One region of the Levilactobacillus sp. genome, then DNA from elsewhere that is predicted to be linked to it. Evidence: predicted binding sites of a transcription regulator. Region 1 holds the regulator's gene; each other region holds the start of a gene.
What was found. Region 1 encodes Rex, which represses fermentation and respiration genes when NADH is low (regulators of the CRP and FNR family bind a similar motif). Its sites were predicted from a motif close to TTGTGAANTANTTCACAA; they were not measured.
Positions count from the first base shown of each region.

Region 2: a site for Rex is predicted at 1,700-1,717, ahead of LKH74_RS06685 (iron-containing alcohol dehydrogenase). Genes of this name have one in related genera too.
Region 3: a site for Rex is predicted at 2,827-2,844, ahead of LKH74_RS06920 (NAD(P)-dependent alcohol dehydrogenase). Genes of this name have one in related genera too.
Region 4: a site for Rex is predicted at 1,900-1,917, ahead of LKH74_RS04670 (BMC domain-containing protein). Genes of this name have one in related genera too.

Region 1 covers NZ_JALCJA010000005.1:93,242-97,260, reverse strand. Annotated here, with positions in the region: gene groL (chaperonin GroEL) at 1-1,569, opposite strand, end outside; gene groES (co-chaperone GroES) at 1,630-1,914, opposite strand; gene LKH74_RS09285 (redox-sensing transcriptional repressor Rex) at 2,731-3,369, opposite strand; gene LKH74_RS09280 (ABC-F family ATP-binding cassette domain-containing protein) at 3,673-4,019, shown strand, end outside.
Region 2 covers NZ_JALCJA010000003.1:401,518-405,536, reverse strand. Annotated here, with positions in the region: gene LKH74_RS06690 (GyrI-like domain-containing protein) at 1-197, shown strand, start outside; gene LKH74_RS06685 (iron-containing alcohol dehydrogenase) at 491-1,663, opposite strand; gene LKH74_RS06680 (hypothetical protein) at 2,112-2,888, shown strand; gene LKH74_RS06675 (serine hydrolase) at 3,102-4,019, shown strand, end outside.
Region 3 covers NZ_JALCJA010000003.1:449,980-453,998, forward strand. Annotated here, with positions in the region: gene LKH74_RS06910 (hypothetical protein) at 1-802, opposite strand, end outside; gene aldA (aldehyde dehydrogenase) at 1,008-2,483, shown strand; gene LKH74_RS06920 (NAD(P)-dependent alcohol dehydrogenase) at 2,877-4,001, shown strand.
Region 4 covers NZ_JALCJA010000002.1:420,363-424,381, reverse strand. Annotated here, with positions in the region: gene LKH74_RS04680 (propanediol/glycerol family dehydratase large subunit) at 1-584, opposite strand, end outside; gene pduB (propanediol utilization microcompartment protein PduB) at 612-1,328, opposite strand; gene LKH74_RS04670 (BMC domain-containing protein) at 1,447-1,725, opposite strand; gene LKH74_RS04665 (helix-turn-helix domain-containing protein) at 1,948-3,012, shown strand; gene LKH74_RS04660 (glucose 1-dehydrogenase) at 3,344-4,019, shown strand, end outside.

The sequences.
Region 1 (4,019 bases):
TTCTGGCTTTTCAGCGACAACAGCTTCAGTCGTCAACAGCAAAGCAGAAACAGAAGCAGCGTTTTGAAGTGCAGAACGAGTAACCTTGGTTGGGTCAGTGATGCCGGCCTTAACCATGTCTTCGTACTTGTCGTCTGCGGCGTTGTAGCCAATACCTGGCTTTTCGCTCTTCAAGTGTTCAACGACAACGGAGCCTTCAACACCAGCGTTTTGTGCGATTTGGCGAACTGGTTCTTCCAAAGCACGCAGCACGATGTTCACACCGGTCTGTTCGTCGCCTTCAGCGTCAACCTTGGCTACGTCACCAATGACGTTGATCAAGGCAGTCCCACCACCAGCAACGAAGCCTTCTTCAACGGCGGCACGGGTCGCGTTCAAGGCATCTTCAATCCGGTATTTACGTTCCTTCAATTCAGTTTCCGTAGCGGCACCGACACGAACGACGGCAACCCCACCGGATAACTTAGCCAAACGTTCCTTCAGCTTGTCGCGGTCAAAGTCAGAAGTCGTTTCTTCAATCTGACCCTTGATTTCAGCAACCCGAGCAGCGATTTGGTCCTTAGCACCAGCACCTTCAACGATGGTGGTGTCATCCTTAGTCACGTTGACCTTTTGGGCTTGACCTAATTGATCAATGGTCGTGTCCTTCAAGTTCAAGCCTAAGTCATCGGTAATCACAGTCCCACCCGTTAAGGTTGCGATATCAGCCAATTGGGCCTTACGACGGTCACCAAAGCCAGGCGCCTTGACAGCAACCACGTTGAAGGTCCCACGCATCTTGTTCAAGACCAAGGTAGGTAAGGCTTCACCGGTGATGTCATCCGCGATGATCAACAGTGAACGGCTTTGTTCAACAACGGATTGCAGCAATGGCAAGATGTCTTGGATGTTGCTGATCTTCTTGTCAGTGATCAAGATGTAAGGGTTATCGAGGTTAGCTTCCATCTTATCGTTGTCGGTAACCATGTATTGAGACATGTACCCACGATCGAATTGCATCCCTTCAACAACGTCTAAGCTGGTATCAACCCCACGAGATTCTTCAATAGTGATGACCCCATCGTTACCAACCTTTTCCATGGCGTCAGCAATTAACTTACCCGTTTCCTTGCTAGCGGATGAAATGGAAGCGATTTGGGCGATATCGTCCTTAGTCTTAACGTCGATAGACATCTTGTGCAGCGCCTTAACAGCGGCGTCAGTTGCCTTTTCGATCCCGCGACGGATACCAACAGGGTTGGCACCGGCCGTCACGTTCTTCATACCTTCGTTAACGATGGCTTGGGTCAATACCGTAGCGGTCGTGGTCCCGTCACCAGCGATGTCGTTGGTTTTAGAAGCAACTTCGGAAACCAACTTGGCACCCATGTTTTCGAAATGGTCATCGAGTTCGATGGCCTTGGCAATCGTGACCCCATCGTTCGTGATGGTTGGGTTGCCGTAGCTTTGTTCCAAGACAACGTTACGACCCTTAGGCCCTAAGGTGGTCTTAACCGTGTCAGCTAACTTGTCAACACCGGCCAGCATTTTGCTGCGTGCATCTTCAGAGAATTTCAGTTCTTTAGCCATTTTCTACATTCACCTCATACTAAATTTTTTAAATAATCTCTCGTATTAGTGGGAAAGAAATTAATCAACGACAGCGACTAAATCCTTTTCGTGTAAAACAAGGTAAGTCTTGTCGTTGTACTTAACTTCCGTACCGGCGTACTTGTCGAACAATACCTTGTCGCCAACCTTAACAGCTGGGGCTACCTTATCGCCATTGTCTAACACACGGCCATCACTTACAGCAACAACGTTAGCCGTTGAAGGCTTTTCCTGCGCATTACTTGCTAAAACAATGCCGCCAACCGTCGTTTCTTCTTCTTGTGGTTGATCTAAAATGACGCGGTCTCCTAATGGTTTTAACACTTGAATCCCTCCAATAAACTTACTTTTTAGCACTGTTAGCACTTGACTAACATAAGTGCTAATCACAATATCTAATATATGGTTTTTCGTTCTAAAAATCAAGGAATTTGGCAAACAATTTGAAGAGTGCTAACGGCCCGGTTCGCCTAGCCCTTGCGGCTCTAAGCGAAATCCTTCATTCTATGATTTTTCTAATATCCGGCTGGACTGGCTGACGGGTTGGTAATCACCTGGCTGAAGGTTGAAACTGAAATTAACGTGCTGATTGTCGTAATGACGGTGTTCCGATATCTAAAATTGGTCAAACCAGGCGCCTGCGTCAGCCAGGGTTCCGCCTGCTATGGGGAACACCTTCAGCCTGAGGAGCGGTCTTCCGGTTCGCTTGAAAGCCTGGCAAGACCACCAGTCTCTCAAGTCGTCCCGCGCTGTAACCTGGCAAATAACGCCAGGTAACACCGCCGACACAGCCGGCTCCGCCCTGGCTGCCTCCGGCAAGGTTGACGGTTATCAGTAACACTGTGTTAATGAAAGACTAGTTGTCAATGTAGCTACTACCTGGGATTAAAGCAACTGTTACTAGCACGCACTACCGTAGCCGAGAGTGCGCCAACAGGCAACTGTCGTCACACTCTTTTTAAACGGCAAGCGGCCAGTGATTCCTTGCTCACCAATCCGTTTAGCCCGTTGTTTATAGCTGAACTTTCACAAGTCTGATTTGTGAAGGACATTTAGCGGTCCTCGAACTGACTTTTCTGGTGGCGTTTTCACAAAGCGTAAACAAAAAGTCGTAATCCCCCAAAAGATTACGACCCCGTTCTATTCTTTGCTGTTGTAGTGTTCCAAGAAGTAAATCAACGTTTGTAATTCGTTGGTCAAGTCCACGTTTTGGACCCGGACGTCCTTGGGTACCGTGACCCGCAATGGCGTGAAGTTCAAAATTCCCTTCACCCCACCGGCGACGGCATCATCCGTGACGGATTGGGCGACGTCGGACGGCACCGTTAAGATAGCGACCTGAATCTGTTGTTCTTCCAGCTGTGTCCGCAATTCCGTCATCGGATAAATTGGCACACCGCTTTGAATCGTGTTGGCAATGTCGGCGTTCACGTCAAAAGCGGCGCTGATCCGGACGTTGCCATCCTGGTGGAAGTTAAAGTTCAACAGGGCATGACCCAAATTTCCGACCCCGATTAAGGCCACGTTGGTCAGCCGATCTTGGTTCAGAATCTTCTTGAAGAATTTAATTAAACTTTCAACATCGTAGCCGTACCCCCGCTTACCCAGGGCACCGAAGTACGAAAAGTCTCGGCGAATGGTGGCAGAGTCAACTTTGACCGCCTCAGATAATTCAGTCGAGGAAACACGCGTCTTGTCCGCGTCCAACAGGATATTCAAGTAGCGGTAGTAAATGGGGAGCCGCTTAGCTGTGGCGCGGGGAATCTTTTGTTCTGTCAAAAACGAGACCTCCTAATCAATCTTGCTGGTCACTGCCAGTCTGGCAATAACCATTTCTCTAAATGACAATCTGATTGTGAAATTTACTTTCTTACAAATTATAGCATAACCGCCCGCCTTGTGAAAGAAATTGCAATACTTTTTCACAATTCTTTAGGAATTTCGGTCTAATTGCAGAATATGCTAAAATAGACCTACTGAGGTTTTGACTGAAAGGCACCCAAACTGCCGCGTAAACCAAAGATTTTCAAGATATCTCAATTACCCTAAAAATAATGAATACCCCATCAAGGAGGTCATACCGTGATTCTTTTGCAAGTCCAACAGGTTACCCGGCGTTTCGGGGCGACCGTCTTATTTGAAAATGTAACCATGGACGTCCCCGAGCATGGCCGCGTGGCGCTAGTTGGCCGCAACGGTGCTGGGAAGTCCACCCTACTGAAAATGATTGCCGGCGAAACCACCCCGGACGTCGGTCAGATTACGACCAAACGGGGGCTGACCATGGGCTACCAAGCCCAAAACGCCGGACTGGCCTCGTCCAAGACCGTCTGGAACGAAATGCTCGACGTCTTCGCTGAGGTCCGCGCCACCGAAAAACGCATCCACGAACTGGAACAGCAGATGAGTGATCCCGCCGTGATTGCGGA
Region 2 (4,019 bases), on a different contig from region 1:
CGATTCATCATGGGCCGTTTGCCACGGAGACCGAAACGTTTGCCCAGCTCCAACAGGTCGTGGCTGAAAACGACCTGCAGGTGATCCCGACGATGGGGGAATACTGGCACCGCGAAATCTACCTGACCGATCCCCGCCGTACCGCACCAAAGAAGGCCAAGACGGTGTTGCGGTACCGGGTGCGGCCCCGGGATTAGGCGGCATACTGACACTTGCGATTGGTGAAACCGGTCGCTGGAGTGCCAACACCTCTCGCGCGAACGGTAAGGTGGCCAGTACCACAATTACCTAGAATACAAAAACATCCCCCCGAGCCGCGGCCCAGGGGGATGTTTGTCATACGCAATCAATCTTGTTTTGGGTGACGACTCAAAGGGGGTAACCAGTGAGTCGTTGATTTTACGGTTGGGCGGTTAACCCCAACCCTTGTGTTTGCAAGGAGTATCGCGAGTGGTTACGGGACTGGCCGCAATCGTCGCGCAAGTTGTCGTTATTTTGCGTCGTAAGCAGCTTGGAAGATCTTGATGATGTCTTCCTTAGTCCCCTTACGTGGGTTGGAGAAGGCGTTCCCATCCTTCAAGGCGTTTTCGGCCATCAGTTCGAAGTCTTCTGGCTTAGCACCGATTTCCTTGATGGAGTGTGGAATACCAACGTCTTCGGACAATTGCTTCATGGCCTTGATGGACAATTCAGCAGCGTCACGCGTAGACAAGCCATCGGTGTTTTCACCCATGATCTTAGCTAATTCAGCGAAGCGTTCTGGGCAAGCGATGATGTTGTATTCTTCAACGTAAGGCAACAGCAAAGCACAGCAAACACCATGAGGGGCATCGTATTGACCACCCAATTGGTGAGCCATGGCGTGAACGTAACCTAAGTTGGCGTTGTTGAAGGCCATCCCGGCTAACATTTCAGCTTCGACCATCTTGGTCCGCGCTTCCAGGTTGTGCCCATTGGCAACGGCTTCACGTAAGGAAGTTTCAATCAACTTGATGGCTTCGATACATTGTGAGTCGGTGATCGGGTTGTGGTCAACGGAAACGTATGGTTCAACGGATTGAACGAAGGCATCCATCCCAGTTGCGGCCGTTAAGCCCTTCGGCACGTCCAACATCAAGGTTGGGTCGTTGAAGGAAACCAGCGGAATGTTCCGCCATGAAACGACCACGAACTTCAAGTGAGTTTCTTCGTTCGTGATAACGGCGTGGCGAGTTAATTCTGAACCCGTCCCAGCAGTTGTGTTAACGGCAATCAATGGTGGCAAAGCCTTGTCCAGCGTTTCAATCCCGGCTAATTTGGTGATGTCGTCACCGTTCGTCAGGATAATGCCGGCACCTTTACCAGTATCATGAGCAGAGCCCCCACCAACAGTGATGATGGAGTCGGCGCCTGATTCTTCGTAAAGTTTCTTAACTTCTTTGATGTTCCGAATCTTAGGGTTCGGTTCAACGTTGTTGTAGACAACGTAGTCAACACCAGCAGCCTTTAAGGAGTCGAGCGTTTGTTCAACCGCACCGTCTTTCATTCCTTCAAGGAACTTATCCGTTACGATGACGGGCTTCTTCATCCCTAACATCTTCGCACGGTCACCAATCTTGCTAATTACGCCAGGGCCAAAAAAGTTGACGCTGGGCATAAGAAAATCATAACTACGTTCAGCCATTATACAAATGCCTTCTTTCGGAAGTTTTGAAAATCATTGGTACCAATTTCACAAAGCAATTATAACTAAAAAATTTACAGTTTGCAACTGGTTTCGAAAAAGAGTTGGTTAGTTGGGCGATAAAACCAGGCGGTATCGCTATTCTGATAGCATTCGCTGGGTTAAAAGAAAATTAATTTAGCGCTTACAAATTGGCTGTCGGGTTAATGAAAGGCTAAACAAATTGTTCTCATTTAAGTGTGATTTTACCCGGTCAGCGGGTGGGCCAGGAGGTTTCAGCCGGTCGTGAACCCCCTGCTGCAATTTTGCGCAACGACACCAAATGACGTTGGGGTAAAACTGTTTATTTATTTAGTTATATTGGTTGCTAGCCGTTGTAGTTGTTGACTAGTTGCCGTAAACTTGACCTTAGGATACATAGTAATCTTTTAAATGGAGGCGGAGTTAAATGATGACGCATACACACTGGCTGACCTTACTGGCAGTCGGATTGGCGGCCAGCGGTCTGGCGGGTTGTTCATCGAGTTTGAGTGGCCATCAGGTCAAGGATGCCCTCAAACAGGCGCAATCGAGCAAGAAGACCAGCGGCAAAACGGCTAAGGACGAGTCGATCATCAAGGCCGCACAGGAACTGAACGCTGACGGCAAATATAAAAAGTCTAATCAAAAATTGAGTACGATCAACCTGACCGATTTGAACAAAAAGGGCTTTGGCGCGCTCAAGACGGAATTTTTCAGCTTACAGAAGAGTAATGATAAGTTTTTGCTGAAGAAAAACCAGGGCAAGACCACGGGAACCAGTGGCACGACCAGCCAGGCTAGCGGGGGCACGACCACCACGACGCCGACCACGAATCATAGCTTTGATGGTTACAGCAAGTACACCGGCGACTATTACTTCTACAACGATGACGACGGCGACCGGCAACAAGAGACCCTGACGATTCACGGGGATGGGACCGTGGTTCAAAATAACAATGACGGTTCAGCCTTCCACGGAACGGCGACCATCAAGAACTCCAGCGCGACCGGCGTGCTGTCCTATGACGTGACGACCGGCACCAACGATACCAAGACCATCGACGCCAACGTTGAGATCGACGTGACCTGGAGCAATGGCGAGCACGAGGCCTACTACGGCTACACGTCGTACGATGATGATATTGTCTTGACCGATGGTAATTCCTACGATGGCGATTTAGTCAACGAAGTTTGGATGCAGTAATTCAGTAGAATAGGCAGATGAGGGTGAGCCAAAAGGCGATTAGCCGGCGAGCATTAAGGCTGCTAACCGAATAATCCCGGGCTGGGATTGTTGGGTTGTCGGGTTTAAGCGGCACCGGCTGCCGTTTGGCGCACGTTTCAGCTAGGTAAAGGTGACGCGAACGGGCCCGGGAGGTTTTTGTCCCGGGCTCATTTTTTGAGGAGGCAGAAGTTGATGAAATGGCGATGGTGGCTAATTTTTGGCCTGACAATCAGCGCGGGGATGGCCTTAGCGGGGTGTCAACGCCCAGTAGCAGCGCATCCCGCCACGCACACCACGGCGTCGTCGGCGGTGCGTCACTCGCAAACGCAGCGCTCAGCGACGTCGAGCAAAGCCCGCCACACCGCGGCTAAACCGAAATCAGCTCCAAGCCGGGTCCAGCTGCCCCTGCGGTCGATTGCCCAGCGGACCGTGGGCCGGTTGACCGGGCAAAATGCGGTCTATATCCAGACCACTGCTGGCCAAACACTGAGCTGGCACGATCGTTCGCAAAAAGCGGCCAGCGATATTAAGTTATTTATTCTAGCCACGGTCTATCGACAGGTGGCGGCGGGGACCTTTCAGCTAGCCACGCCGTATACGTTACGGGAAGCCGATAAGGTCGGTGGCACCGGTAATTTACAAGCCCAACCGGCGGGTACCCGCGTCACCAATCAAGCGTTGCTCAAGGCCATGATGACGGTGAGTGATAACACCGCCACCAATATCATCATTCGCGAAGTTGGTGGGCGGGCCGTAGTCAATCGCGAGATCCAGCGGCTGGGGGCGACCCAGACGCGGTTACGCCGGCTGATGATGGACCAAAAAGCCTTGGCAGCCGGGCGAGACAACGTGACCTCGGCGCGGGATTTAGGCCAATTATTAATGAAATTGTGGCACCATCAACTGATCTCGCCGACAGCCGATACCGCCATGCTTAAGTTGCTGGCGGATAATACCAATCACACCAAATTACCGGCGAACGTCCCGGCCAGTCGCCAAGTCTACAACAAGACCGGTGAGTTTGACACCTACGGGGTGGAAAACGACGCCGCGATTTTCGCGCACGGTCAGCGCGCAGTGGTGGTCGTGGTACTGTCGCAACACGGTCAT
Region 3 (4,019 bases), on a different contig from region 1:
CACTAAAAGTACCTTCAGCGAGAACTCCAATTCCAGGAATAAGCACAATTTCCAACACAAGTAGGACGACAACACCCGCAGCAACCCAATTAAAATTCGTGGCCGGTTCAACTTCAGTGTTATAGTTCGAAATAGCTTCAGTCGGCGTTGTGACTACAATTTTGTGGAACTTAATAGTAATAGCAATTTCAAAGTTTTCAGTTACTTGAACCTTATTGACTTCAATGTGATCACGTTCAATATGCAACGTAAATCCGGAGCCACCGGCAGTATCAATCCAGATAGATCCATTCTTAATTTTTACAGCAATTTTACCTAATATTTGGTCTAATCCATCAAATGAGAAGACCTTATTTTCTGCCAGAAGCTTTTTAATCCCATCCAAATTGTTGCTTATCTTACCATCCTTAACCGTGTACACCACAATGTTATCACTGGAAGGCGCAGAAATCGAGGTACCAACTTCTAATTTCCAGGTGACATCGACAGCAGGTGATTCAAAGGTATACGTAGTAGCTGTTGTTGAAACTTGAAATTCCGGAATCGCTTTCAAGAACGCCAAGCTATCGTGGTAATATCCTAAATCAGCATTAGCAGCTTCAATCGTGTTTTCCTGCAAGTCATTGGTAAATGGAATTTGAGGAAATACCGCTTCAACATCATTTAGGACCAGATACAACCAGGAACTTGAGACGACACTTTCCCACTGCCAACGCCCAATCTCAGCTATTGGGCGTTTATCCGCCAGTACGTTGTCAGGTATCCTTACAAACTTGACGCCTACGCTCCCAGGCCATTTCAATCCGCCACTCTGTCAACGACTATTTTATTTGTGAGGATACTCACATAGCAACGAATAAAAGCGGTATAACAGAGTTGAGGAATGACCCACGAGATAATCGGTAGTGTCAGTATTTTGCCGGGGGAAAATACGCGGGCGCGTGACCTCATCATTTCACCGGATCAAGTTAGTCTGTTTCATTGCTGTTGAAGGGAGTCTTATCGTTATGTCCAAGAGTTCAGTAGCTTTAAAGCACTATCAAATGTATATCAATGGTGAGTTCAGAGATTCATCATCCGGAAACCTGATTACCGTTTTGAACCCCGCGACCGGTGCCCCCATCTCCACGGTACCTAGCGCTACGCTAGATGAAACTCGTGAGGCCATCGACGCCGCTTACGAAGCCCAAAAGTCCTGGAAGAAGGTCCCCGCTGCCACCCGAGGCCAATATTTACACGACGTGGCCACGGAAATTCGCAAGGACTCTAAGCACTTAATTGAAATGCTCCAAGAAGAACAAGGCAAGATCAAGTCCTTAGCGACCACCGAAATTCTCTTCTCCGCGGACTACTTCGACTACATGGCCAGCGCTTCACGGACCTACGAAGGCGAAATTCTCCAATCCGATAACCCTAACGAAAACATCATGATTGCCAAGCAACCAATCGGTGTGGCCGCCGGCATTTTGCCGTGGAACTTCCCATTCTTCCTGATTGCGCGGAAGATGGGGCCAGCCTTGGTTACCGGGAACACCATCGTTATGAAGCCAAGTACCGATACGCCTAACCTGGGACTGGAATTTGCGAAGATCGTGGAAAAGGTGGGGATTCCTAAGGGGGTCGTCAACATCATCACCGGTCCTGGTTCCGTCATCGGCGACGAATTATCTCGCAACAAGAAGATCGGCATTATCAGCTTGACCGGTTCCGTCAACTCCGGGAAGCGGGTCATGGAAGCCGCTGCGACCCACATGGCCAAGGTCTCCTTGGAATTAGGTGGGAAGGCACCGGCCATCGTTTGCAAGGATGCTGACATCGACTTAGCCGTTCAATCCATCATCGATTCGCGGGTCGACAACAACGGGCAACTCTGCAACAACTGTGAACGGGTCTACGTCCAAGAAGACATCGCCGACGAATTTACCAAGAAATTGGCCGACAAGATGGCTGCCGTGACGGTCGGTGACCCCATGAAGCACGAAGACATCGGCATGGGTCCGCTGATCAACCAAGGCGCCTTGGACAAGGTTGCCGGCATGGTCGACCGCGCAGTCAAGGCCGGCGGCAAGTTAGCTACCGGTGGGCACACCATCAAGATTGAAAATGGCTTCTACTACGAACCGACCGTCATCACCAACGTCAAGCAAGACTCCGAAATCGTGCAAGACGAGATCTTTGGCCCTGTTCTGCCAGTCTTGACCTTCAAGACCTTGGATGACGCCATCGCCATGGCCAACGACAGTGACTTTGGCCTGACCTCTTCCATCTTTACCGAAAACATTGAAAATGCCATGCGGGCCGCTAACGAACTCGAAGACGGTGAAACTTACATTAACCGCTTCAACTTCGAAGCCATGAACGGTTCTCACTCCGGCTGGAAGGAATCCGGGATCGGTGGCGACGATGGGAAGCACGGGATCGAAGAATTCCTCAACACCCACGTCATCTACCTGCAAGGCCACCCAGAAAAGACCCAAGGCTAGGGTTTAGTCTAAACGATCACCTACGGCCACCAGGGATTCTCTTGCGCTGCAGGTCTGGCAAGCAAGTGTAAGGACAACCCTAGTCAGACTGCCCCGCCAGCGTCATTTGGGCAACGGCGGGCGGTCATCCATGTCAGTCATTTCAACGCTACAAAGACGGGGCGGTGGCGCTAGTCACGGTCCCGTTTTCGATTGACCAAACGATGCATGTGAAATAAAACGTTACCAATTTTTAAATCTGGGGTCAGGTGTGGGCAATGACCGCCAGGACGGTAACGACAAGGATTTGTTAGGATAGACCGAAACCTATCGTTTTCATGAAAGCGCTTGCTTTTCTCTCTAGTTGTGTAATAATTATCAAGTGTAAATAACTTTAAAACCGAGGTGCCAATTATGAAGATTCAAGCTGCAGTTGTTGATAAGCAAAATGCTGATTTTGAAATTCGTGATGACGTTGAACTGGCTGACATGGGCGCGGATGATATCCAAGTCCACATGGTTGCCAGTGGGATCTGTCACTCTGACGAAGCCCTGCGTTCCGGGGTTGCGACCATTGATTACCCAATCGTGTTAGGTCACGAAGGGTCCGGGATCGTCGAAAAGGTTGGACCAGAAGTTACCCAGTTCAAGCCCGGCGACCACGTTGTCTTGAGTTTCTACGGTTGTGGGAACTGCAAGAGCTGCCTGGCCGGCAAGCCAACGCAATGTGAAAACTACGCGGCCAACAACCTGTCTGGGGTTCGTCCAGATGGGACCGCTCACTTCACTGAAAACGGCCACAAGGTTGCCGACATGTTCGACCAAAGTTCATTTACCACGACCACGGTCGTTCGTGAACGGAACGCCGTTAAGGTCGACAAGGACTTAGACTTACGGAAGCTCGGACCGCTGGGCTGTGGCTATGTCACTGGTTCCGGGACCGTTTTGAACACTTTGAAGCCCAAGCCTGGTGACACCATCGCCGTCTTTGGGACCGGTGCCGTTGGGCTGGCTGCCATGATGGCCGGCCGGATCTCCGGTTGCACCAAGGTCATCGCCATCGATATCGTTGATTCTCGTTTGGCATTAGCCAAGGAACTCGGCGCTACCGACGTCATCAACAGTAAGAAGGTCGATGACGTGGTCAAGGCCGTGCAAGACCTGACTGGCGGCTTCGGTGTCAACTACGCGGTTGATACCACCGGTGTTTCCAGCGTGATTGCCAACTCCATTCAAGCCTTAGCACAAGGTGGGGTCTCCGCAGCCATCGCTGTTACCGACCAACACATCGACCTCGACACTTGGAACGACCTGTGTGTCAACGATAAGAGTGTCATCGGGGTTAACATGGGCGACTCCGTTCCACAAATCGACATCCCTCGTTTGATCGAATTCTACAAGCTGGGCATGTTCGACTTCGACAAGACTGAAAAGTTCTACAAGTTCAGTCAAATCAACGAAGCCAACGCCGACTCCGTTTCCGGGAAGACCATCAAGCCAGTTCTGGTCATTGATGACAGCTACATTCCTGGCAAATAATTTAATTTGGGTGTAACC
Region 4 (4,019 bases), on a different contig from region 1:
CGTCCCGTCTGCGATCCAACTAGGACAGAAAGCGCGTTGAAAGGTGCGTCCCGGCTAACAGCAGTCGTCGTTTCCTCTTCAGCAAATCCTCTAAGAGCTGCTTCAGCTGCATCGGCAGCCAATTCAACTGGATTATCAATATAATTAGTGACATGACTTTGGTTAGCAGGTTTTCTCCGCTCACGCATCTTCTTGGCACCCATAATCATCTCGCCAAAATCCAATTGATTAATAACATCTTGGCCCTTGGCCGGCGTCATAGCCGTTGTATATTTCAAAACTTCCTTGTGAGAAATATTAGGATCAATCAACATCTTAGCAATTTTTGTAGAATCCATTGCCATAACCTTTTCAGCATTGGCAATATTGATCCCATAATTTGCGATATACATGTCAATCAGGTCGAAATCCTCACGTTTTTTCCCATCCATTTCGACAATAACCCCATCTTGGACCTTAATACTCGGTTCAGGATCATTGGGGCTCTTCATCGCAACAAAGCCTTCTTCAGGCCATTCCTTAACAATGACATCCTTATTGATCGGCCGCTGTTCAAGCTTTTCGAATCTCTTTTGACGTTTCATTAAGTAATCCTCCTTAGAATAAAGTTTTTACTGAATGTAGGAGGGATAATCATTTACTGGTTTATCTCCCATTTGTCCTAATAACTCTAATCCACGTTCGCGACCGGCGATAATCGCCTGTCGAACGGCACCCGACTCACCGCTAATAGTCAATGTCCCTTCATTAGAGGGGCTACCATTATGACTCGGAGTGGCAACTGAAATAATTTTCACGCCCGCTGTTTTTAATGCTGTATCCGCCATTACGATACCCACAGCAGCAGGACAAGCGTTTAAAATGCCAAACGCTTTTCCTTCTTCAGCACCTAAAGCCTCTACCAAGCATCCGGCTGCTCGTGCGGTATATTGAAGTTCCACATAGCCAGCATCATTACCGTAAACATCACCGAAGTACCGGTGTAAGTTTTTAAATGTAACCTTGATTGCTTCACGAACATCAGATGGATCATAGCCACCAATTACAATCATGCAACCTTGGCCGCCTCCACCTTTAGTATCATTTGTCCATTCAACATCAATACATTCTGTATTTGTTGACTTGATCCCTTCATCCATCGAAAATAGTTGGGGGCCACCACCGGTACGATCACTCACGATACCAATAACTGAATACTTTTTCTTCACATGCATTTTTTCAAGGAGTAGCGGATCCACATTGGGAATGCATAACCCAATCGTATCCCCAGCCTTGTCTGCACCCACAAATTCTGGTGCTACGCTGGTGGAATTCAAAAAGTCAATCATGAGACTGCCTCCTAATAATTTGTAACAGGGAGTTTTCAGACATAACGTTTATTACTAAAAAGGTCCTTATTTGTCCTCCACTCAAACAAAATAAGAACCAATTTCACTAGATCATTCTTTATTCCTTACGTGGAAGAATCTTCTCAACGTCTGTGTGAGGACGTGGAATGACGTAGTTAGAAACAACTTCGCCAACATTTCCTGCTGCCTGAACGCCAGCATCTACAGCAGCCTTCACAGCACCAACATCACCACGAACCATGGCAGTTACAAGACCAGCTCCAATTTTTTGTTGGCCAATTAAACTAACATTTGCTGCTTTGACCATAGCATCCGCTGCTTCGATTGAAGGTACTAAACCTCTTGTTTCAATCATTCCAAGTGCTTCTTGTTCCATAAGGAAACCCTCCTAAAGTCAATACGCTTGAAAGCGCTTACTTTTTTGCTACACGGCTATTATATAACAAGTGATTCAAATTTTCCTGAACAGATTAGGATATATAATATGCAAGTTTACAAATATTCAGCTTAAATTATGACAATTATTTGCTTTAAAATTAAAAATATCTTATTGTGTAGATAGTAACAAAGCTAGTGATCAACGAAAGGAGATTTTCTTATGAATTTAAATTCACAAGAAAAGCAATACACCCAAATAAAACAAATTATATCTTTATTTTTTCAATTAACTAAAATTCGTATTGCTTTTATCGACCCTACGCTTCATGTAATAACCAGCGAGGGCCTTCTCGCTGATCCAACTAACTCAACCAACTACTTTGAAAAGAAAAAGAATTTGATTTTCTTTCCCATCGTGACTAATGATCGACTCAATGGCTTATTCCTTGCTGACAAGAGTGATATTACAGTCAATATGCTATCATTAAATCAAAAATCATTGGAAAGCGTCGCAAATGAGGTTTTGAGCACATATTATCAACGGGTCCTTATACTGTCCCCCCTAACTAAAGATGAAATTAATCAAAATCTACAATTATTTAATCTGCTCATCAACAATTCACATAACGCTACCCCTCTGGTACCGATTAAGAACAGTACATCTCCCATTACTGCCCGAAACAAAGGTGTTAATGACATTGACATTGCCTTAAATTATATAGATCAGAACATCACAAAAAAGCTTACCCTACTCACCGTGGCCAACAATGCTTACCTTTCTCCAGCTTATTTAAGCCGCCTATTCAAGGAAAATTTTAAGATCAATTTCTCTGACTACATTCGACTTAGAAAAATCACCTTAGCTCAAAACAAATTAATGACGACTACGCAATCTATTAATAGCATTGCAAATAACTTAGGATTTTCTAGGGCAAACTATTTTAATAAGGTTTTCAAAGAAACCACAAATCTCACTCCTTTACAATTCCGTAAACACTATAGCGGCTCTAAAAAAATTTACACAATCTATCGTGACTTGACTTGGAACGACAATATTTCTGTCTATGCAGCTTCAAAACGTTTCTTTCAACAGCAAGGAATCGATTTAAAAGAAAAAGATGTTAATGGTCGTCCATGTATTGTCGCGATTGAAGATCTTTCATCACTTGGAAACGCTAGCGGGTGGGTTTTTCTTGTTGATGGTATTCAACCTCCCATCTTCCCAAGTGAACTTTACGTCAAAGATAAAACTGTTATTCAGTGGATTTACATTCATATTTCCTAAATTGTCAGTTAATTGCACATTTTACCCGAATAATTATTCTTTCGGCCTAGTAACGTGAATAAATTCGCTAATTGATTGCAAGCAAATTCCATAACTAACGAAATAAATATCTCTTGCAAGTGAAGTTATGCACCTCAAAAATTTTTGACATTTTAACTTATTACTTTCCCCTTCTCCAAGGCTTTACGCAGTATTCAGGTCAATTTCTATCATAATTTCTTATAGTTACTTTACAGAAATGCCTGACATACCGGAAAAGAAAGCGCTTTACATACGATAATTGCATGCTATATAATACCTTTGTAACAAACTATAGAACGGAGGCTTTATAATGGGACGCTTGCAAGGTAAGGTTGCATTAGTAACCGGTGGTTCAAAGGGTATTGGAAAGGCTATTGTCGAACGCTTTGCTCAAGAAGGCGCAAAGGTTGTCTTCACTGCCATCGAAAAAGAAGCTGGTGACGTACTAGAAAAAGAGTTAATCCCTAATCGTCTAGTATTCATGCAACAAGATGTTTCCAAAAAGGATGACTGGGAACGCATTATCAAAGCTACAATCAATAAATTTGGTAAAATCAATATCATCGTCAATAATGCCGGAATTGGTGTCTTTTCTGATATTGAAAAAATGGATGAAAAGAACTGGAATTCCACGATCGGCGTTAACTTAACAGGTACCATGTGGGGTGTGAAATATGGTATTAAATCCATGAAGAACAACCATGAAAAGAACTCCATTATTAACCTTTGTTCTGTTGAAGGACTGATCGGTGATCCCGATTTACTTGCATATAATGCTTCTAAGGGTGGCGTTCGCCTTTTGACTAAATCGGCTGCTCTGCATTGCGCACGTGAGGGGTATGCTATTCGAATCAATTCGGTTCATCCTGGATACGTAAATACACCATTAGTTGAAAACCTCGAGAAGACTGATCCTAAGGTTAAAGATCATTTAGTTTCACTACATCCAATGGGGCGTCTGGCCGAACCGTCAGAAGTAGCAAACA